Regions from separate parts of the Terrisporobacter hibernicus genome, predicted to be linked through region 2. Evidence: predicted binding sites of a transcription regulator. Region 2 holds the regulator's gene; the other holds the start of a gene.
What was found. Region 2 encodes HrcA, which represses chaperone genes, less so after heat shock. Its sites were predicted from a motif close to TTAGCACTCNNNNNNNNNGAGTGCTAA; they were not measured.
Positions count from the first base shown of each region.

Region 1: the regulator HrcA is predicted to act here: its motif matches at 8,866-8,892, upstream of JW646_RS10275 (co-chaperone GroES).

Region 1 covers NZ_CP081135.1:2,047,559-2,060,226, forward strand. The annotation lists gene JW646_RS10240 (acyltransferase family protein) at 121-1,263, opposite strand; gene JW646_RS10245 (CDP-glycerol glycerophosphotransferase family protein) at 1,504-2,625, shown strand; gene JW646_RS10250 (IspD/TarI family cytidylyltransferase) at 2,696-3,433, shown strand; gene JW646_RS10255 (NAD-dependent epimerase/dehydratase family protein) at 3,423-4,529, shown strand; gene JW646_RS10260 (LicD family protein) at 4,532-6,415, shown strand; gene JW646_RS10265 (ABC transporter permease) at 7,188-7,970, shown strand; gene JW646_RS10270 (ABC transporter ATP-binding protein) at 7,970-8,704, shown strand; gene JW646_RS10275 (co-chaperone GroES) at 8,949-9,233, shown strand; gene groL (chaperonin GroEL) at 9,253-10,878, shown strand; gene larB (nickel pincer cofactor biosynthesis protein LarB) at 11,108-11,851, shown strand; purine riboswitch at 12,155-12,256, shown strand; gene guaB (IMP dehydrogenase) at 12,420-12,668, shown strand, end outside.
Region 2 covers NZ_CP081135.1:2,692,459-2,705,126, forward strand. The annotation lists gene pgsB (poly-gamma-glutamate synthase PgsB) at 1-685, shown strand, start outside; gene pgsC (poly-gamma-glutamate biosynthesis protein PgsC) at 703-1,152, shown strand; gene JW646_RS13105 (CapA family protein) at 1,163-2,500, shown strand; gene JW646_RS13110 (gamma-glutamyltransferase) at 2,623-4,242, shown strand; gene hemW (radical SAM family heme chaperone HemW) at 4,388-5,518, shown strand; gene hrcA (heat-inducible transcriptional repressor HrcA) at 5,634-6,665, shown strand; gene grpE (nucleotide exchange factor GrpE) at 6,683-7,279, shown strand; gene dnaK (molecular chaperone DnaK) at 7,337-9,166, shown strand; gene dnaJ (molecular chaperone DnaJ) at 9,299-10,459, shown strand; gene prmA (50S ribosomal protein L11 methyltransferase) at 10,615-11,556, shown strand; gene JW646_RS13145 (RsmE family RNA methyltransferase) at 11,565-12,317, shown strand; gene mtaB (tRNA (N(6)-L-threonylcarbamoyladenosine(37)-C(2))-methylthiotransferase MtaB) at 12,317-12,668, shown strand, end outside.

The sequences.
Region 1 (12,668 bases), 640 kb from region 2:
AACTCCTCTATACTTATTTCTACATAAAAATAACCCCTATACAAGTAAAAACTCTTTTTCTAGCGTCTACTGTATAGGGTCCATTTTATTATGGTATCTCCCTATGTTTTATAAAAAATATTATAAAACATAGGGCATTAATTTAAATAATATAAGTATATATAATGTTCCAATTGAATACAAGAAAAGTTTATAAAATGCATTATTACGTATACTAGGAATTTGTTTTTTTCCGCATATGAATGGGAATAAACCATTTATTAAATAGATTATAGGTAACATAATAAAGTACACAAGAATACCTAAAACAAAGGCAAATTTGTAGTTGGTTTTAAAAATAGGATATAAATTTTCAAATATACGAATTAAAGGAATGTGAATACCTACATACAGTAATGTATTTTTCCCTATATAATTTAATATTTCTATATTAGGCATTTTAATTACTAACATAATTATTGACAAACTAATGCTAATAGAGGATATATAAAAATATAATATAGAATCATAGCTATTTCCATTAAATGAAATTCTACCATTATTTATTGAAAAATAACTTCCTATAAACAAAAGAATAAGAGCGGTTAATATATAACTTTTATTCGTATGTAGGTTAATTTGTAAAATGGGCAAATGTTTTCTTATATAAAAACCTAACATATAAAATACAATTGCTGTAAAACATGCTTCTATGTGCCATGGACCGTCATAGTTAGAAGGATTAGTACTTTCAATAAATCCAATTATTCCACATATGATTACTGAGATTGTTAAAAACCTGTAATCTCCTTTTGCAAATTTGTATATTAAGTAAAATAAAATTTCTACTATAAATAATGCAGCTAAAAACCAAGTGGCATTTGATGGAGATTGAAATCTTCCAGAGTTAATATAAAAAATTCCTTTTAATAATGTTATTAAATTAGGTTTTGATGTGGATAGAATTTTAAATGTATATATCCATAGAGGTAACATTAAAAAATTCATAATTAAATGTGGTACTATTAATTTTCTCCATTTATCTTTTATTAAAGATATTAAGGATGTGAACTTGCTTGCTCTAAAAGTCATTCCGCTAATCATAAAAAATAATGGCATATGAAAAGAGTAAATATATTTTACAGAGTCTTTTGGTAGTGCACAATGACCTAATACAACTAATAACATAGCAATGGCTCTAAGCTGGTCAAGCCAAGCTATTCTTGTAGTGATATGAGTGTTTGGTATACTTGTAGTATCTTTATAAGTTATTAAATTTTCCATTCAATAATTCCTTTCGTCGAATATCATTAGTTTATATTCCCAAATAAATTATATAGATAATATGAGGTAGGTTCAACTACATTTTATCCTTAAATACATTGTATATTGAGTCAAGATAATATGAATTGTGGTATATAATAACAAAAAGTTATATATATTTTGTTTTACAATTGAAAGAAAGATTTGAATATGATAACATAAATGGTAGTAAAAATATTGGAATAATAAGGAAAAATATATATGAATATAAATTTTTTTATAAAACAATGTATAAAAATGGGTGTACAAAATATTTTGCTGCCTATAGTTTACAAATTATATAGCAAAAGCCCTGTTAATAATAATTTGGTTGTTTTTGCAGATGCACATCATAAAGAAATACCTTATAGCATGAAACTAATGAAAGATAAGTTTGAAGATACAAATTTCAAGGTTGAAGAATGTTATGCAGATTATCAATCTAATTCATACATAAGAGTTATTTATGAAATGATAAGATTTATGAAGCTATATGCTACAGCAAAATATGTGTTTATTTGTGATAATTTTTTACCAGTATCTTCTTGTAAAAAAAGAAAAGATACTGTGGTTGTACAATTATGGCATGCAGGTGGTATATTAAAAAAATTTGCTTATGATACAGATGATGATATACCAAATTACTATAAAGGAAATGTATTTAAAAACTATGACCTTGTAACTGTTAGTGATGAATGTTGTATACCAATATATGAGAGTGCTATGAAGTTAGATAAAGGAGTAGCAAAAGCTACGGGATTAAGCAGAACAGATTCATTCTTTTTAGAGTCACATATACAAAATTGCCGTAAATTATTTTATGAAAAGCATCCAGATGCAATAGGCAAAAAAATAGTCTTGTGGGCTCCAACATTTAGAGGAAAAGCAAATAATCCTTATATATTAGGAGTGGACTATATAAATGAATTAGAAAAAAAAATAGGTGAAGAATGGTATATTTTGACTAAAGTACATCCACATTTAGATTCTAAAAACCGTATTTCTAATACTGATATACCTACAGAAGAGTTATTATTAGTTATAGATATATTGATAACTGACTATTCTTCAGTTATTTTTGATTATATATTATTAAATAAACCTTTGATTTTGTTTATACCTGATTATGATGAATATAAGCAAAAAAGAGGTTTTTATATACAGCTAGAGTCTATTCCAGGACGAATAGTTAAAGATGGAAAAGAACTATATAAAGAATTATTAAATGAATATAATAATTTTGATATTGAAAAAATTAGTCAATTTTCAAAGCAATATATGAGTAAATGTGATGGAAACTGTACTGAAAGATTATTTAACATGTTATTAAAGGAATTTAATTAAATTTATATTTAGTTTTTACAAATACACAAAATAAAATAGAAAAGTATGGTGTATAAGGGGGAAAAGGTAAATGATTTCAGCAGTTATATTTGCAGGTGGAGTTGGTTCTCGTATGAAATATTCAGACATACCAAAACAATTTATAGAGGTAGAAGGAAAACCGATTATAATTCATACTTTAGAAAAATTTGATAATCATCCACAAATAGATAAAATTGTAGTTGCATGCTTAGAAAACTGGATTCAAATACTAGAATGGGAAATACAAAAATATAATTTAGAAAAAGTTATAAGCATAGTAAAAGGTGGAAGTAATGGTCATGAATCGATACATAATGGATTAGCAGAATTAGAAAAAAATTCATCAAAAGATGACATTGTATTGATTTGTGACGGTGTACGTCCTATGATAACTGAGCAGCTTATAACAAATTGTATAGAAGAAACTAAAAAATATGGTACAGCAGTACCTGTAACTCCTAGTATAGATTCTGTATTAGAAAGTAATGATGGGGTTTTCTGTAATAAAAATTATGAAAGAAATACAATGTATATAACTCAAGCCCCACAAGGATATTATATGGAAAAAATAATGTGGGCACATGATGAAGCAAAAAAAAGAAATATAGATGCACCAACATCATCAAGTGAATTATTAATAGAACTAGGTGAAAAGGTACACTTATTCATAGGAGAACGTCAAAATATTAAGGTTACCACACCAGAAGATTTATATACTTTAAGATCTAGTTATTATTACGATCACTATAAAAGTTTTGCTAAGGAGGAATTGAAATTTGGATTATAAAATAAAGTCGAATGTTAATGAATTTGTATACAATGATGCTTATGAAATCACACAAGCAAAAATTCCGTGGGAAAGTTTTAATAATAATACTATATTAATTACTGGAGCAGGTGGATTTATAGGATATTATTTAACATTATCATTACTTTTAAGAAATGATTTACATAATCAAAATATAAAAGTAGTTGGAATGGTACGTAATGAAAAGAATGCATCGGCTAAATATGGAAAGTTACTAGACAGAGATGATTTTAAATTAGTAATACAAGATGTTTGTAATAAGTTTGTCATAAATGAAGAAGTAAATTATATTGTACATGCGGCAAGCAATGCAAGTGCATGGCACTTTGAAAATAAACCAGTTGAAACAATAAATGCAAATCTTATAGGAACTATGAATGTTTTAGAATTTGCAAGAAAAAATAATGATTGCAAAGTATTATTCATATCAAGTTTGAAAGTTTATGGAAGTGTCCATGATGGATCAAAAACCTTAAAAGAAGATAATATAGGGTATATAGATCATACTTCATATAAAAATTGTTATGCACAAGGTAAAAGAGCAGCAGAAACTTTATGCGCTACATACAATAAGGAGTATGGGTTAGATATTAAAATAGCAAGACCAAGCTATATTTATGGTGCAAGTAAATTAGATGATGATCGTGTATGGGCTCAGTTTTTTGCTAATGTTGTAAGAAGACAAAATATACTATTAAAAAGTAATGGGGCTACAATGAGATCTTTTTGTTATGTTACAGATACGGTATCAGCTTTATTGACCATCTTATTAAAGGGTGAAAATATAAGACCATATAATATATCATCTGAAGAAAATAATATAACAATACGTGATTTTGCTAAAATGTCAGTAAATGTTTTTCCAGAAAGAAAGCTATCTTTAAGTTTTGCTAATAAAAGTGATGAAATTGAACCTATGCAGTCTTATTTTTCAGCAACTCCTGAAATATTAAATAATAACAGGTTAATGAGTATTGGTTGGATACCTAAAGTTAATTTAAAAGAAGGTGTTATAAGATCAATAAATACTATTGAAGAACAAAATAAAGACGTGTTATTAATGGAAGGGAAATAGGGATGTTATTAAGAGAGTTTTTAAATGAGTTTGAATTAGATTATGCTCAAGCTCCAACGAGGGTTAAAAAATACCCTTTTGGTCAATTGTGTGATAAAGAGATTGTATTAGTTGGGGATGGAAATGATACATTTACGCGTTCGGTTGTATATTCCTTTTTAAATTTAAATGATCAAAAAGACTTAAATATTAAAGTTACTTTAGTACCAATAGGTAATATTGATAATAATATTTATAGAAGTGAACTTATAAATAGAGAAGATTTTTTTGTGAAAAAATTAAATGATATAGATGAATGTGAATACGTAATTTTAACTGGGCTATGCAATAAAGAAATAAAATCAAATGCTAGTGAATATATGTATGTTATAGATAATTATACAAATATATTTGAGCAAATTAGCAAAATTTCTTTTGAACGATTAATTTTTATGTCTGATTATCGTGTTAATGGAAAAATACCTAATAATATGATAGCATCTGAATACGAAAAATTTGATGATATTAATAATTTTGAACAAATGATTCTTCAGAGCTTAGAATCATTATGCATATGTTATAGTAAAGAAAATAACTTTAATTATACTATAATACGAACAGCTATGGCTTATGGTGCATGTGTCAATTTTAATGGTAGCTTTTTAAACGAGTTCATAAAAGATGCAAATGAGAAAGAATATGTCAATTTGGATGATAGACAGTTTTCATTTATATATATTAGTGACATTTTAACAGCTATTTTTTATGCATTAAAAAAATGTCCTACTAATAAAATTTATAATATTGATGGATTGCAATCTACAGTATCTAGTACAGAAATATTAACATTATTAGTAAATAACAACTTAGTTAAAGCTGATATAAACATTATTAATAAAAATAATAAAGATTTTGAACAATATGATTTTAGTATTAATAGTCTGAAAATAAGACATTATAAATGGTGTCCAAAAGTATGCTTGGAAGATGGTTTGATTCTTATGGTAAAGAGTATTTACAATAGGGATGAAACTTTTATATTTGATAATACATACCATGGTAAGCTAAAAACTGTACACGAAATTTTATTAGCATACATATTAGAAATTGACAGGATTTGTGAGAAACATGATATAAAGTACTTCTTAGCAGGAGGTACATTATTAGGAGCAATTAGACATAAAGGATTCATACCATGGGATGATGATGCAGATGTAATGATGTTAAGAGAAGATTATGATAAATTTCTTAAAGTGGCCCAAGATGAATTGCCTTCAAATTTATTTGTTCAAAATCCTAGAACTGAAGAATTAAACCATCATGTATTTACAAAGATAAGAATGGATAATACACTATTTGCAACTAGACATACAGGTAAATTTATGAAAATGCATAATGGTATTTTTATAGATATACTATCGCAAGATAATACATCAAATAATAAATTTATTCAGAACTTGCATATATATGCTACTTTAATCACAAGATCAATGGTATTCAATAAATGGGCTAATAAAAAAATGAAAACAGGTGGGAAACATCCTGTGTTGTGTAAAATAGGAAATTTTATGAAGAATAAATGTTCATATAAATTCTTAGAGCATTTACAAGATAATATTATAACCTTATTCAAAAATAGTAAAAAAGCAGAGTACCTATATGATGGAATGGGAAGAAATCTAAGAAGAGGAGTATTCCCAAAAGAATGGTTAGATGAAGTTATTTATGTGGATTTTGAAGGATATAAACTACCTGTACCAAAACACTATGATGAATATCTTACATATTTATATGGAGATTATATGCAAATGATTCCTGTTAGCCAAAGAAGAACAAGTCACAGCATAGTGCTTATGGATTTAGGTGAATATACAAACTTTAAACTTATTAATGAAAATGTAGATTAATAAATACATTACAAGTATAAAATATTTCTATATATTCAGATGAGGATAAATGATAGAATCTTAAATAAAAAGATAAATCTAAGCAGTAGATAATTAATTGGCTGGATTTATCTTTTTATTTAATTATTTAGATAAAAAAGGAATAAGAAGTAGAGGTACAAATTTATGCTAAAACTAACTAGTCTACCTATATATAATAGATTATTAACAAATAACAAAAACAAATTTTAATAACTATATCATGGAAAAGTTCATATTTATTACTGTTGTAAAAAAGGAGTAAACAAAGCTTTATTACTCGGTGTCTAAGTATACAGAGTGATTTAAAATGTGTAATAAATTAATTTTCCAAATTGAAAAATATGAAAAAAGAGAATAGATGAACAATACTTGCAACAAAAGTTAATTATAAGAAAATACCTACGGAGTAGGGTTTAAATGAAAGAAACTATCAAGTACTAGTTGAATTTTGCATAGATGAAAAACTCTATATTTTATTATCGAAATCCAGAGTTATTATGATGCTATGAAGAAAGTGGATTTTCATATAATAAGGTAGATTTTGGGAAAATATGTTATAATAATAGTTGCTTATTTGATGAATTATTTATATATATGAAATAAAATTGTAAAATGGAATCGCTATATAAAAAGAGCTAATGATTTATTTAAATTTAGTGATCATAATAGTTGTAAAAGAATTTATAATGATTTAAAGAATTATCAAAAAGGAATTTAGAGAAAGATATATTTATTAGAGGAGAGAAAAAATATGGGTAGGTTTATTAATGATGTTAAAAAATATTATAATTATACTATTTATTCAGCTAAATCAGAACTTAAAGCAGAAGTATCAAATTCATATCTAAACTGGGTTTGGTGGGTGTTGGAACCTTTGTGTTTTATGATGATTTATGCTTTTATATTTGGCGTTGTATTTAATTCTAAAGAAGAACATTTTTTAGTGTTTATATTTGTTGGTATAACAGCCTGGGATTTCTTTAATAGAAATATGAAACAAAGCATTACAATGGTTAAGAAAAATAAGGCGATAGTCTCTAAAGTATATATACCTAAATTTATACTTATACTTTCAAAAATGTGTGTAAATGGGTTCAAAATGTGTATTTCACTGGGAATTGTAATTATTATGATGATTATAAGTAAGGTTGAAATAACACCAAATGTATTGTACTTTATACCCATAATGATGACTCTTTTAATAATTAATTTTGCTTTTATGACTATATTATTACATTTTGGTGTATTTGTAGAAGATTTGTCTAATGTAGTAAACATTGTATTAAGAGCAGTATTTTATATGACTGGGATTTTCTATTCAATAGAATCTCGAATTGATTCTCCCTATTCAGATATATTATTAAAATGTAATCCAATAGCATTTATACTATCCTCATTAAGAAAATGCTTGTTATATGGAGAAACTCCATCAAGGAAATTATTGCTACTTTGGATGATTATAGGAATAATAATATCCTTAATAGGAGTAAAAACAATTTACAAAAACGAAAATAGTTATGTGAAGGTGATATAATGTCAGAAAAATCAATAGCCATAGAAGTGAATGATTTAAGTATTACATATAAAAGTTTAAAAGCTTACTCAATAAAAAGAAATTTATTAAAACTAAAAAAAGTAGATGTGAAGAAATTTAAAGCAGTAAATGATGTGTCTTTTAAAGTTGAGGAAGGTCATATATTGGGAATAATAGGTAAAAATGGAAGTGGTAAATCTACTATGCTAAAAGCATTAGCTGGAATATTTTCTCCAGATGAAGGAACAATTAATTTACATAATAAATCAGTATCACTATTATCCATAGGTGTTGGATTTAATAAAAGTTTATCAGGAAGAGAAAATATTATGTTATCTGGGATGCTACTTGGATTTTCTGAAGAAGAAATAAAAAGTAAAATGGATGATATAATAGAGTTTGCAGAACTTGGACAATTTATAGATATGCCTGTAAAAACATATTCTAGTGGTATGTTTTCAAAACTAGCATTTTCTATTACGGCCATATTAGAAACAGACATAATGCTTATTGATGAAGTCTTAAGTGTAGGAGATCAAAAATTTAAAAAGAAAAGTTATGCAAAAATGAAGAGTCTTATTTCTGATAGAAAAAGAACGGTAGTTATAGTTTCTCATAACATATCTACTTTAAATGAGCTTTGTGATACTGTAATGTGGATGCACGATGGTGTGATCAAAATGATGGGAGAACCTAAAGAAGTTCTTGATCAGTATACAGAATTTATGAAGTAACTAAGTTTACCCTTTCTAATATGAAAGGTGTAAACTTTTTTTATATCATAAAATATAAAATAATATGGTATAAAAACAAAGTTTAATGATAAATATTTATATAGAAATAAAGGTTCAAAAATAAGTTGAAAATTTTATGAAAATGGTTTATTATTATCTTGTTAGCACTCTAAGATATAGAGTGATAAAAATAATAATAATAACTAAATTTAATAATATAATTCTATTTTAGGAGGGATAAATTATGAAAATAAGACCTTTAGCAGACAGAGTAGTAATCAAAAAAGTTGAAGCAGAAGAAAAAACTGCAAGTGGTATTATTTTACCAGGTTCAGCAAAAGAACAACCACAAATGGCACAAGTTATTGAAGTTGGGCCAGGAGGCTTTGTAGATGGAAACGAAGTCAAAATGGAAGTTGAAGTTGGAGATAAAGTAATATACTCAAAATATGCAGGCAATGAAGTCAAAATAGACTCAGAAGAATACATAATTTTAAGACAAAGCGATATATTAGCTGTTATTGAGTAAAAATTAGGAGGGTATGAAGATGGCAAAGGATATTAGATTTGCGCAAGATACAAGAAAAGCATTAGAAACTGGTGTAAACAAATTAGCTGATACAGTTAAGGTGACTCTTGGACCAAAGGGAAGAAATGTTATATTGGACAAAATGTTTGGAGTACCTCTAATAACAAATGATGGTGTTACTATAGCAAAAGAAATAGAATTAGAAGATAGATTTGAAAATATGGGTGCACAGCTTGTTAAGCAAGTTGCAACTAAGACTAATGATGTGGCAGGAGATGGTACAACTACTGCTACAGTTTTAGCACAAGCAATAATAAGAGAAGGTTTAAAAAATGTTACTGCTGGAACCAATCCAATAATACTTAGAAAAGGTATACAAAAAGCAGTAGAAGTTTCAGTTGAAGAACTAAAGAAACAATCAAGAACAATAGAAACTCAAGAGGAAATAGCTCAAGTTGGTGCAGTGTCTTCAGGAGATGATGAAATAGGTGAATTAATAGCTCAGGCTATGAAGGTAGTAGGAAAAGAAGGCGTTATAACTGTAGAGGAATCTAAGACTATGAATACAGAACTAGAAACTGTTGAAGGTATGCAATTTGACAGGGGATTCGTTTCTGCATACATGGTTACAGATGTAGACAAAATGGAAGCAGTTTTAAATGATCCTTATATATTAATAACTGACAAGAAGATATCTAACATACAAGAATTACTTCCTATCTTAAATAAAATAGTTGAACAAGGTAAGAGATTATTAATAATAGCAGAAGATGTAGAAGGTGAAGCATTATCTACACTAGTTCTTAATAAATTAAGAGGAGTTTGTGAAATTGTTGCAGTTAAAGCTCCAGGATTTGGCGATAGAAGAAAAGAAATGCTTCAAGATATAGCTATTCTTACTGGTGGTGTTGTAATATCAGAAGAAGTTGGATATGATTTAAAAGAAGCGGATTTAGATTTATTAGGAAGAGCTTCTTCAGTTAAAGTAGTAAAAGATAGCACTACTATAGTTGGTGGTCATGGAACAAAAGAAGATATACAAAATAGAGTTAATCAAATAAAACATTTAGTAGAAGTTACAACTTCTGATTTTGATAAAGAAAAATTATTAGAAAGATTAGCTAAGTTATCTGGTGGAGTTGCAGTAGTTAAAGTTGGTGCAGCTACAGAAGTAGAGATGAAAGAGAAGAAATTAAGAATAGAAGATGCTTTAAATGCAACTAGAGCTGCTGTTGAAGAAGGTATAGTTGCTGGTGGTGGTACGGCATTAGTTAGTACAATACCTGTTTTAGATAAATTAATTGAAACTCTTGAAGGAGAAGAACAACTAGGAGCTAAAATAGTAAGAAAATCATTAGAGGAACCATTAAGACAAATAGCTATAAATGCAGGTCTTGAAGGTGCAGTAATAGTTCAAAATGTTATAGCAGAAGATCCTGAAATAGGATTTGATGCATTAAATGAAAAATATGTAAATATGATAGAATCTGGTATAGTTGATCCAACTAAGGTTACTAGAAGTGCTCTTCAAAACGCAGCATCTATAGCAGGAGTGTTCTTAACAACAGAAGCTGCTGTAGCAGATATTCCGGAAAAAGAGGATAAAGCTGCACCTATGGGAGCAGGAATGCCAGGAATGATGTAATAAAATTTAAACAAAGGGGGAACTCGTAGAGTTCTCTCTTTTTGATTACAAATATACCTTTTAGAAAAGATAATATAACTGTTTTTTACATTTAAGAAAATTCATAGTTTGAGTTATATTGTTGGTAAGTTATAGAATTAAAAAGTCTTAATTCATAAATAGTCGTGTTTTAAATAAAATATTAAGGTATAATTATATATAAATAAAATAAGAGCAGAAGAGGGGAATTATGGACTTAAAAAAATTATTAAATGATGTTAAAAATAGCAACATAGAAATAGAAGATGCTTTAGGGAAATTAAAAGATTTGCCTTTTGAAGATATAGGATATGCTCATATTGACCATCATAGAAGTATAAGAAATGGATATCCAGAAGTAATATATTGTAAGGGGAAAAGTGATGATCATATTTTAGGAATTATAGAAAGAATGAACGAAAAAGGTAGTAATATTCTTGGAACAAGATGTGAAAAGACTACTTATGATAAAATTATTAAACTATATCCTAATGCAGAATATGATGAATTATCAAAAATATTAAGAATTAAAAATGAAGAAATAAAAGATCAAGGTAAGGGAACTATTTTAATTGTTACAGGAGGCACATCTGACATTCCTGTGGCAGATGAAGCATACTATACAGCTGTATTCTGTGGAAATAAAGTGGAAAGATTATATGACGTAGGAGTAGCTGGCATTCATAGATTATTATCTAATAGGCATATGATTGAAAATGCTAGAGTAATTGTGGCAGTAGCGGGTATGGAAGGTGCTCTTCCTAGTGTAGTAGGAGGTCTAGTAGATGTACCGGTTATAGCGGTGCCTACATCAGTGGGATATGGAGCAAACTTTGATGGACTAGCTCCACTTTTAGCTATGTTAAATAGTTGTGCTTCAGGCATATCTGTAGTAAATATAGATAATGGATTTGGAGCGGGGTATTTGGCATCTACTATTAACAAATTAAAATAAGAATTATTATTATTATTTAAATATGTAAAATCTATATGGGAAAATAAATTTTATATAAAAGATTCTAATATAAAATAAGCTTTTATTAATATGAAAATTAAGTAACTATTTTATAATAGTAAATTAAATAAAGTAAAAATATAATTTCTTATGTAAATAATTATAGTAATTAATTCCAATATATTAATTAAATAAGCTTATATGGTAACAAATATAATAGCTAATGAAGAAAATCGTAAAAATTTGTTGACACAAGCGAATTATTTTGGTAAATTATTATTCAAACATAAGGCGAATAACGAAAATTTTTAAAATAAAATCACTCGTATATACTCAGAAATATGGTCTGAGAGTTTCTACCGAGAAACCGTAAAAATCTTGACTATGAGTGAAATTATTATATATATTTGAATATATTAGCTGCTTAATAATAGGCAGTTTTAAGTCATATATTCAAACCTGTATAGTGATTTCACTTTTTCAGTAAAAGATGGAAACTATACAGGTTTTTTTTTATAAAAAATTAAATGTTCAAATATAAAGTGGGTTAAATTGAAAGGAGACTAGTATGGCTACAATAATAAAAGAAGGATTAACTTTTGATGATGTTTTATTAATACCTCAAAGATCTGAAATATTACCAAAAGAGATAAATACACAAACATACTTAACTAAGACAATACAATTAAATATACCTTTAATGAGTGCTGGTATGGATACTGTTACAGAGTCAAAAATGGCGATATCTATGGCAAGACAAGGTGGTATGGGTATAATTCATAAAAATATGTCTATTGCAGAGCAAGCTTCAGAAGTA
Region 2 (12,668 bases):
ACTTGTTGTTGCAGATAACTCAAAAATACCAGAAGGACTTGTTAAAAAGTTTAAATATACAATATTTGAAGATAATATATCTTTAGCATTAGCTGTGGCAGAAATACTAGATATAGATGCAGAAACAGCTTTTGAAGGTATGTTAAATGCACATCCAGATCCAGGAGCAGCTACTATTAACCCTATAGAATGTGGGGATAATGTAAGTAATTTTGTAAATGGTTTTGCAGCTAATGAGCCTGAATCAACACTTGCAATATGGGATAGAATAAAGGATACTATACCGAATACAGAAAATCCAATAGTTCTTTTTAATGGAAGAGAAGATAGAATAGATAGAACTAATCAGTTTGTTGATGACTGTTTCCCTTATTTAAAAAATACCACTTTAATAGGTATAGGAGAGGGAATAGAATGTATACAAAATGCAATTGAAGATGGAAGATTAAGTAATATAAAAGAGTATATAGATTTATCAGATTATGAAGTTGATGAAGTAATTGATGAATTACATGGAATGATGCATAATAGAGTTATTTATGGTATCGGAAATATACATGGACAAGCTGAAATATTATTACAAAAGATGTGTAATATATATATTCATACAGATGAGCATGAAGAAGTAAATAACAATATAAGTATCAGAGCGTATATAAAGAAATATAGAAGTAGTAATTTTTAGGAGGAGACAGGACACATATGTTTATTACAGATTTTTATATGGCATTAATAATAGGAGTAGCAAGTACTTTGTTATTCACTGAAAAGACGGGAATTACGCCAGGGGGATTAATAGCAGCCAGTTATTTGGCTTTAGTATTTGATTCGCCTATAACATTAGCATTAATATTTTTAGTTTCGTTTATAACATATTGGCTTGTTAATTTTGTTTTACCTAAGTTTGTAATCTTGTATGGGAAAAGAAAATTTACAGCTACATTAATTATAGCGATTGTGTTAAAGTTAGTATTTGAATTCGCATATCCATTAACACCATTCCCTACTTTTGAATTTAGAGGGATAGGAGTAATAGTACCAGCGTTATTGGCAAATTCTTACTCAAGACAAGGAATAAAACTTACAGTAATATCTACACTTTTAATGACTGGATTTGTATTTGCATTAATGCAAATTTTATATTTAGTGTAAGGAGAAGTTTATGAAAAATAAATTAACATTTAAAGATCGATTACAAATAAAAATTAAAAATCAACCTAAAATTACAAGCAAAAAAACATTAATAATAATATTTTTACTTGCAAGTATAGTTTTTGGATCAACTTTTGTATACGCAAATAGTAATAATGAAAAACTTAAACTTAACTATTCGGATAATAAGTTAGCTCAATTTACCTTTGTTGGAGACATGATGCTGGGAAGATCAGTTAAAATTAAAAGTGAATTAGATAATTATGAAAGTGTGTTTAAAGATGTATCATATTTATGGAAAGATTCACAATATGTTTCAGGAAATGTAGAAAGTGCTTTACTTGATAATCCAGATGATTTTCAGAAAAGTGACAAAGAAATTCATTTATATGCAGAAACAAAAGTTTCAAATCTTTTAAAGAAAAATGGATTTACAATGGCTAATTTAGCTAACAATCACTTAGGTGATTTTGGCAGGGATGGGGTAACAAGTACTATCAATGCTGTTAAATCTGCAGGACTAAAATATGTTGGTGCTGGAAAGAATAGAGATGATGCTGCTACTTACGATATTCAAGAAGTCAATGGTATAAAAGTTGCAACTTTAGGTATAAGTGATATAGTACCAAAAGACTTCAGTGCGAGCAGAACAGAAGCAGGTATATTATCAACTATGTATCCTGGTTATAATAAACTAGTGTATGAAGCATCTCAAAAAGCCGACTTAGTAGTAGTTAATCTACACTGGGGCGTTGAGTATGGTGTTGGTCAGAGTGAGGCACAAGAAAAAATTGCAAAGTCATTAATTGATGCTGGAGCAGATGTGATTATAGGATCACATCCTCACGTATTACAACCTATACAAACATATAAAGACGGAATTATATTCTACAGTATGGGTAACTTTGTATTTGATCAAGGTTGGACTAGAACAAAAGATAGTATGGTGTTAAACTACTATATTAACGAAAAAGGTGAGGGTACTTTTGAAGTAGTTCCAGTAAGGATAGTAAATGGATATCCTGTACCAACTACTAATAAGTTTTATCAAAAAAGAATATTTGCAACTCTAATTAAAGACTTGGATAAGTCTAAGTATGAGGTGACAGGAGATACATTAACATTAAAAAATATTATTAAAACAGATATTACTAAAAAAGAAAATGTAGAACAAACGCAAGATGGTATTTTGCAGCAACAAACACAACAAAATAATTTAGAACAAACACAACAAACGCAACAAAATAATTTAGAACAAACACAACAAACGCAACAAAATAATTTAGAACAAACACAACAAACACAACAAAATAATTTAGAACAAACACAACAAAATACTTTACAATAATCTCAATAAGAACTACTATATATATACCATTTAAACATAAATACATTACGGATATTAGCAATATCGATCATAAGTAAATTTAAGTTAACGGGGAAAAAATCATATGAAAAAGGAAGTTATGTATGAGTAAGAAGTATAGTAAAAATAAAAAGATGAAAACGAAAAAGAAAAGAATGAAAACTTTAAAAGTATTAGCTATATTTATATTAATAATATCTATAGTTGGTGGTTTCTATATTAAAAAGAATGTGTTAAACAATAATAGTTTATCTAAAATTAACTCTAAATATTCTTATAGTATAAGTACATCTAATGAATTGGCTACACAAGTGGGAGAAGAAATTCTAGCAAAAGGCGGAAATGCAGTGGATGCTGCAGTTGCAGTTTCTTATGCTTTAGGAGTTGTAGAACCCTATGGATCTGGAATTGGAGGAGGCGGAGGCATGCTTATATACAATCCATCTGCTGACGAATATAAATTCTATGATTATAAAGATATAGCGCCTTTATCTCAGAGTACTAAAAAAAGTAATGTTGGAGTACCTGGATTTGTAGCTGGTATGGAAAAAGTATTTAAAGATTACGGAAGTATGGAATTTAAAGACTTAATTCAACCATCAATAAATCTAGCTAAAAATGGCTTTAAAGTTGATGAAGAGTTAGAGAAAGTTATAAATGTATATTCAGCAACACTTATGAACAATAGTGCATATGTGAGTAATGGACAATTAATAAAAAAAGGTGAGAATCTAGTTCAACAAGACTTAGCAGAAACATTGGAATATATTAAGTCTAATGGTGCTAAAGGTTTTTATGAAGATGTTATAGCTACTAATATATCTAAAAAATCAGTTTTAACTGTTGATGATATGAAGAGCTATAAAGTAGATGTTGTAGAACCTATTTCTGGTAATTTTAATGGATACAATGTAGTTTCTGCACCAGCACCTTTCTCAGGGGCAACTTTAATTCAAACTATGGAAATAATTGAACAACTTGGTAAAGATAAAGATTTAAAAGATGCTAATAATTATTTAGATGCTCTTAATACAGCTACTGACTTATCAACATATGAAAGAGTTAAAAAAATTGGTGACCCTGATTTTGCAAATATTGATTATAAAACAATGACTTCAGAAGAAAATATAAAAGCACTGATTAATATGGGAAATGTAAAATATCAAGATGATGAAGAATCTGAAAGTACAACACATTTTTCTATCGTAGATAAAAATGGTATGGTGGTTTCATCTACTAATACACTAGGTCATTTCTATGGATCAGAAACATTAGTGGATGGATTCTATCTAAATGGAACAATGAGCAACTTTGGTAAGAGTGGTATTAATAAATATGCACCAGGAAAAAAACCTAGAACATTTACGTCACCTACTATAGTAAAGAAAGGTGATGACTTTACGTTGGCTATTGGAACTCCTGGAGGAAATAGAATAGTTAAGGTTTTAGCGCCTATTTTAGTTGATAAGTTATATTTTGAAAAAGATTTACAAGAATCAATAAATAAAAATAGGGTTACTTTCTATTCAAAAGGAACAATATTAGCAGAAGATAATGAAAACAATGAATCTATCATAGATATTAGCACTACTAAATATCCTGTAATTAAATCTAAAGATAAATTATATTTTGGAGCTGTTCAAGCTGCAGGAATAGAAAATGGTAAATATATTGGAGCTTCTGATATAAGAAGACCAGGAAAAGTATCTATAAGTAATAAATAAATTTAAATGTATATATCCTAGATGATAGAGGTTAGAATCTGTCATGTAGGATATTTTTGTGTACATAAATAGAAAATATAAAATAATGAAATATATGAGTGGGTAATAATATAGTAACTAGAAAAATTATTTAAGGAGAAAATATATGTTAGGTTTATACATACATATTCCTTTTTGTATATCAAAGTGTAAATATTGTGATTTTAATTCCTATAAATTAAATTTGGATGAAAAAAGAAAATATTTAAATGCATTACAAAAAGAAATGAAATTTTATAAAGAAGAAGTAAGAGGCAAAGAAATTGATACCATATTTATTGGAGGTGGAACACCTAGTATATTAAATCAAGATGAGATTAAGTTCTTATTTGATAATATAAAAAATAATTTTAATATAAAAAATAATGCAGAAATAACCATGGAATGTAATCCTGGTACATTAACTTTAAATAAATTAAAAATAATGAAAGAATGTGGCGTTAATAGATTAAGTATTGGTCTGCAAGCAGTACAAAATAACCATCTAGAATACATAGGAAGAATACATACATATGAAGAATTTGAAGAAAATTACTACCAAGCTAAAAAAGTTGGATTTGAAAATATAAATATTGATCTTATGTATGCTCTTCCAAATCAAAGCAAAAAAGATTGGATAGAGTCTTTAGAAAAAATTGTGAAACTAAACCCTACTCATATTTCTGCATATTCTCTAATACTAGAAGAAGATACAGAGCTATTTAAGATGTATAAGAGAAAAGAATTTGATCTATTAGATGAAGAAACAGATATTGAAATGTACCAATATACTATAAATTATTTAAAATCACATGGATATAATCAATATGAAATATCTAATTATGCAAAAGAAGAATTTGAATGTAAGCATAATATTTTATATTGGAAGTGTGAAAATTACATTGGATTAGGTGCATCAGCATCAGGATATTTAAATGATACAAGATATAATAATTTGTGTGAACTAAAAAAATATGAAAATGAAATAAATACTGGTAAAAAACCTATAGAATGGGAAGAAAAATTAAGTATTAAAGATAAGGTAGAGGAAAGTATATTTTTAGGTTTAAGAATGAATGAAGGTATAAAATTTATAGATTTTTATGAAAAATATAATATTGATTTTAAAGAAGTATATGAAAAAGAAATTAATAAGTTAAATAAAATGAAATTAATTGAAATTAGTGATGAAGGGATGATATTAACTCAAAAAGGTAGAGAAATATCTAACAGTGTTTTTGTAGAATTTATAAAATAAGAAAACAAATTATTTGAAACCTATTGACAATAAAAAAATAACATGGTATATAATATATATAATCTTTTTAGCACTCGGATTTGGTGAGTGCTAACAGCGAAGGAGGTATTTGAAAATGGAATTAAATGAAAGAAAAATGAATATCCTCAAAGCAATAGTTAAAGATTATATAGAAACAGCTGAAGCTGTAGGGTCTAGAACAATATCAAAAAAATATAACCTTGGAGTTAGTGCAGCAACTATTAGAAATGAAATGGCCGATTTAGAAGAACTAGGATACTTAGTTCAACCTTATACATCTGCAGGAAGAATTCCTACAGAAAAGGGCTATAAGCTATATGTAAATTCTCTTATGAATACTATAGAACTTAGTGATAGTGATAAAGAGGTGATTGAAAGATGTGTAGATGGTAACATGAATCATATTCAAGACTTAATACATGAAACATCAAAAATGTTATCTCAACTTACTAACTATACTACAGTTGCAATGACAAAACATTTGGCTACTTTAAGTGAAATTAAACATATTCAATTGGTTAGAATGCATGAAGGTGAGATTTTATTAATAGTAGTTACAGAAAAAGGCGATATAAAAAAATCCAGCTTAAGTGCTAAAATTGATTTAGATCAAGCTAAGTTGAATTTAATTTCTGATAATTTAACTAGAAAGCTTTCTGGCAAAACTATAACAGAAATAGATGATAGATTAATAGCATATATAAAATATGAAATTGGCGAATATTCATCTATAATAGACCAATTACTTAATATGTTAAATACAAATCCTACTGAGGAAGAGCTTTCGATGACTTTAAATGGAGCTACTAATATTTTCAATTATCCAGAATTTAATGACATGCTAAAGGCCAGGTCTTTTTTAGATATGTTAGGAACGAAAGAAACAATTGCTAAAATAGTTAAGTCAAAGGGTATATTAAAGGATAATGCCACAATTATTATTGGTAGCGATAATGATTGTGAACAAGCTCAAGAATGTAGCGTTGTAACAGCAACCTATAAAGTAGATAAAGATTTGATTGGGCGTATAAGTTTCATAGGACCAACAAGAATGGATTATTCTAGAATATATTCTATAATAAATTATATGAATATATTATTAAATAATAAATCAAATAAATTTTAAGCTGAGGGGTGTGAATCTTGGAAAATAACATGAATCAGGATGAAAAAATACAAGAAAATTGCACTTCTAATGAAGAGGAAGTAAGGCAAACATCTGAAGAAAATGTAGAAGAAGCTACGTGTGAAGAGAATTTAACAGATATAAACTCTAAGTTAGAAGAAAAAAGAATAAATGACACAATAGAAGAACTTGAAAAACAAGTAGAAGAAAAAGAGGACAAATATCTAAGACTTCAAGCTGAGTACTCTAATTATATGAGAAGAACTCAAGAAGAAAAGCAAACTATAGGTATATTTGCCAATGAAAAAATAATTACAGAGTTAATACCTGTTATTGACAGCATGGAAAGAGCTATGGATGCTTGTGCAGATAAAGAAAATGATATGTACAAAGGTATTGAACTTGTACATAAACAGTTAATAGACTGTTTAGAAAAGTTTGAGGTTGAAGAAATCAGTGCACTAAATGAAGATTTTGACCCAAATTTACATTTAGCTGTAATGCAAGAAAGCATAGAAGGAGTAGAACCAAATAAAGTGGTAATGGTACTACAAAAAGGTTATAAGTTAAACACGAAAGTAATAAGACCTACAATGGTTAAAGTTTCTTGTTAATTAAAATAACAAATTATTAAAATTTAAATAGATGAAGAATTAAGGAGGATATGAATTATGTCAAAAGTAATAGGAATAGATTTAGGAACAACAAACTCATGTGTTGCTGTTTTAGAAAATGGAGAACCACAAATAATAGCAAATAATGAAGGTATGAGAACTACTCCATCTGTAGTTGCTTTCACAAAAGACGGAGAAAGAATAGTAGGGGAGCCTGCAAAAAGACAAGCAGTAACAAATGCTGATAACACAGTAATATCTATAAAAACTCATATGGGTACAGATTACAAAGTTAACATAGAAGGAAAATCATATACACCACAAGAAATATCAGCTATAACACTTCAAAAATTAAAAGCTGATGCTGAAAGTTACTTAGGTCAACCAGTTAAAGAAGCTGTTATAACAGTTCCAGCTTACTTTACAGATGCTCAAAGACAAGCAACTAAAGATGCTGGTAGAATAGCAGGATTAGAAGTTAAGAGAATAATAAACGAGCCAACTGCAGCAGCTCTTGCATACGGTATGGACAAATTAGATCAAGATAAGAAAATATTAGTATTTGACTTAGGTGGAGGTACTTTTGACGTATCTATACTTGAAATAGGTGATGGTACTTTTGAAGTTTTAGCTACTGCTGGTAACAACAGATTAGGTGGAGATGACTTTGATAAAGTTGTAATAGATTATTTAGCTGAAGAATTCAAAAAAGTTGAAGGTGTTGACTTAAGACAAGACGGTATGGCTCTTCAAAGATTAAAAGAAGCTGCTGAAAAAGCTAAAAAAGAATTATCTTCAACAATGACAACAAACATAAACTTACCATTCATAACAGCTACTGCAAGTGGACCAAAGCATATGAATATTGATTTATCTAGAGCTAAGTTTGATGAATTAACTCATGGTTTAGTAGAAAAAACTATGGAACCAACTAAGAGAGCTTTATCTGATGCTGGACTTTCTGTATCAGAAATAGACGATGTATTATTAGTAGGTGGATCTACAAGAATACCAGCTGTTCAAGATGCTGTTAAGAAATTCATAGGAAAAGAACCTCACAAAGGTATAAACCCAGACGAATGTGTTGCTGCTGGTGCTGCTATACAAGCTGGTGTATTAACTGGTGAAGTTAACGACTTATTATTATTAGACGTAACTCCATTATCTCTAGGAATAGAAACTATGGGTAACGTAATGACAAAAATAATAGAAAGAAATACTACTATACCAACTAAGAAATCACAAGTATTCTCAACTGCTGCAGATAACCAAACTGCTGTTGACATACATGTTCTTCAAGGTGAAAGAAGTATGTCTTACGACAATACTACTTTAGGTAGATTCCAATTATCTGAAATACCACCAGCACCAAGAGGAATACCTCAAATAGAAGTTACTTTCGATATAGATGCTAACGGTATAGTTCACGTTACTGCTAAGGATTTAGGAACTGGAAAAGAACAAAAGGTTACTATAACTTCAGGAACTAATTTAAGTGAAGACGAAATAGAAAAGAAAGTTAAAGAAGCTGAAATGAATGCTGAAGCTGATAAAGCTAAAAAAGATAAAATAGAAGCTCTTAACCAAGCTGATTCAACTATATATCAAACAGAAAAAACTTTAAATGAACTTGGTGATAAAGTAAGTTCTGATGATAAATCTGCAATAGAAACTGCTATTGCTTCATTAAAAGAAGTAAAAGATAAAGAAGCTTCTACAGCTGAAGAAATAAAAGCTGCAATAGATGAAGTAATGAACAAATTCCACAAAGTTTCAGAGCAAATGTATCAACAAGCTCAAGCTGAACAAGGAGCTCAAGGTGGAGAGCAAGCACAAGAAAATCAATCAAATGATGATGTAGTAGATGCAGATTTTAAAGAAGTATAAGATTTAATTGCAAAAACATACAGATTGTGTATAATAAATTAAGGATATTAATCTGTTTAAAACAATTAATAATAGCTTGTAGTTTAATATTCTACAAGCTATTGTTTTGTAATATAAAGGTGGTGACAAAACTTGAGTACTAAAAGAGACTACTATGATGTCTTAGGCGTGGGCAAAAGTGCGGATGCAACGGAGATAAAGAAGGCTTATAGAAAATTAGCAATGAAATATCACCCAGATAAAAACCCAGGTGACAAAGAAGCGGAAGAAAAATTCAAAGAAATAAATGAAGCTTATGAAGTATTATCAGATGAAACTAAGAGAAATAATTATGATCAATTTGGTCATGAAGGTGTAAATGGCCAAGGATTTGGCGGTGCTGGAGGTTTCGGCGGCCAAGGATTTGGTGGATTTGATGACATATTTGGAGACATATTTGGCGATATGTTTGGCGGAGGCTTCGGTGGTGGAAGACCAAGAAGAAGAGGTCCTGAACGTGGAGCGGACATAAGACAAAGAATAAATATATCTTTCGAAGAAGCTGCTTTTGGTAAGAAAGTTCAAGTTAAAATTAATAGAAGTGAAGAATGTGATGAATGTCATGGAAGTGGTGCAAAACCAGGAACTTCAAAGAAAACTTGTCCTACTTGTAATGGTAGCGGTCAAGTACAATCAGTTCAAAGAACTCCTTTTGGTAATATAGCAAGCACAAGAACATGTGCTACATGTAATGGTGAAGGGGAAGTTATCGATTCTCCATGCAGCAAATGCCATGGAAAAGGAAGTATAAGAAAAACTAAGACTATAGAAGTTGACATACCAGCAGGTATAGATGAAGGTCAAATGATTAAACTTTCTGGTCAAGGTGAACTTGGAACTAGAGGTGGACCAAGAGGAGACTTATACATTGAAGTAAGTGTAAATGTTCATCAACTATTTACAAGAGAAGGCTATGATGTTTATCTAGAAATGCCTATAACATTTGCCCAAGCTACTCTTGGAGATGAAATACAAGTACCTACATTAGATGGAAAAGTACAATATCAAGTTCCAGAAGGAACTCAAACAGGAACAGTATTTAGATTAAAAGGCAAGGGTATACCAAAACTAAGATCTAACGTTAGAGGAGATCAATATGTTAAAGTAACTGTTGAGATACCTAAAAAACTTAATGACAAACAAAAAGAACTAGTAAGACAATTTGCTAAAGAGTGTGGCGAAGAGGTGCATGAAAGGCAAAAAAGTTTAAGTGACAAAATAGATGGCTTCTTTAAAAATTTAAAAAAGAAGTAAAAATATATAAAAAATCCTTCCAATTATAATCATATTGGAGGGATTTTTTATATGATTATGACTATTATATGTATAAAACAATATTATAAAAGAGAATAATTATGATATAATAAAATTCATGAAAAAGTATTAAATTATTGAAAGAAGGTTTACATATGAATTGGACAGAAGTAACAGTGAAAACAACGACAGAAGCTGTTGAAGCTATAAGTAATATATTATTAGAAGAAAGATGTGGAGGGGTAATGATTGAAGACCCTAAAGACTTCCTATTCCAAAAGAAAAATGAATTGGATTGGGATTATGTAGAAGAAGAAGTATTTAATAAAAGCAATCAAGATGGAGTATTAATAAAAACATATATACCTGAGGAAAGAAATGTATTAGAACTTGTTGAAACTATAAAAGCTAAAATATCACTACTACCATCTTTTGGCTTAGACATAGGTGAAGGAACTGTTTCTTTAAGTGATGTTAATGAGTCAGATTGGGCAAATGAGTGGAAAAAGTATTATAAGCCAACAAAGATTGGGCAAAAAATTGTAGTGAAACCTACTTGGGAAGATTATGATAAGCAAGAGGGTGATTTAATAATAGAGTTAGATCCAGGAATGGCTTTTGGTACGGGAACCCATGAAACAACTTCAATGTGTATTAGAGAATTAGAAAAATATGTTGATGAAAGTAAAAGAGTATTTGATATAGGATGTGGTAGTGGAATACTTGCAATAGCTGCAGCTAAACTTGGAGGGAAAGAAGTTGTTGCAGGAGATCTGGATGAAGTAGCAGTGAAAGTTTCTAAAGAAAACTGTGAACTAAATAATGTATCAGACAAAGTTGTTGTAAAACACGGTAGCTTATTTGAAGTTGTAGAAGGGAAAGCAGATGTAATTGTTGCTAATATAATAGCAGATATAATAAAAATATTAGCAAATGATGTAAGTAAATTCTTAAGTGAAGATGGAGTGTTTATATCATCAGGGATAATTCATGCTAAAATAGATGAAGTTGTAGAGTCTTTAGAAAAAAATGGATTTGAGATAGTTGAGATAGTAAAACTTGGCGAATGGTCAGCTATAGTATCAAAACTTAAGTAGGTGAAATTATGGATAGATTTTTCACGCCTAAAAATAACATTAATTTAGAACAAAATACTTGTATTATCGAAGGTGAAGATGTTAAGCATATTTCTAGAGTTCTTAGATGTAAAGAAAGTGACAAATTAGAAGTATGTGATATGGACAATAATGAGTATATTTGTGAAATAAAAGAAATAAATAAAGACAGTATATTATTAGACATAATTGAAAAAGCAAATATAAAACGTGAATCTGATTTAAAAATCAAGCTATATCAAGGTATGCCTAAAGGAACTAAAATGGAGTTAATACTTCAAAAACTAACAGAAATAGGTGTAGATGAAATAGTTTTAGTACAAACCAAAAGAAGTGTAACTAAAATAGACAATAAAAAAGAAGACAAAAAGATTGAAAGATGGGAAAGAATCATTTATGAAGCAGCTAAGCAAAGTAAAAGAGGAAAAATCCCAAAACTTACAGGAGTTTTAACTTTTAAAGAGGCCCTAGAAGATATGAAAAATAATGATTTAAATCTTTGTCCTTATGAAAATGAAAGAACAATTTCTGTAAAAGAAGGCTTAAAGGATTGTCGTGCAAATACAATTGGAATTTTTGTTGGACCAGAAGGTGGATTTGAAGAAGAAGAAATTGAAAAAATTCAAAATATAGATGGAAAAGTAGTTTCTCTAGGACCTAGAATACTTAGAACAGAAACCGCATCTGTAGTTGCTTCTTCCATAGTTTTATATGAGCTAAGTGACTTAGGAGGAAATATATAATGAAAAAAGTAGCTTTTTATACTTTAGGATGTAAAGTGAATCAATATGAAACAGAAGCTATGCTTGAAATGTTCAAAGCAGACGGATATGAACAAGTTGGTAGCGAAGACTTTGCAGATGTTTATGTTATAAACACATGTACGGTAACACATATGAGTGATAGAAAGTCACGTCAATATATAAGAAGAATGAAAAAGAAAAATCCAAATGCTATAATAGCTGTTGTTGGATGTTATTCTCAAGTATCCCCAGAAGAAATACTTGAAATAGAAGAAGTAAACTTGGTTATGGGAACTAATGAGAGAAGAACTATCGTTGATGAAATAAAAAAACTAGAAGTTGTACAAGGAG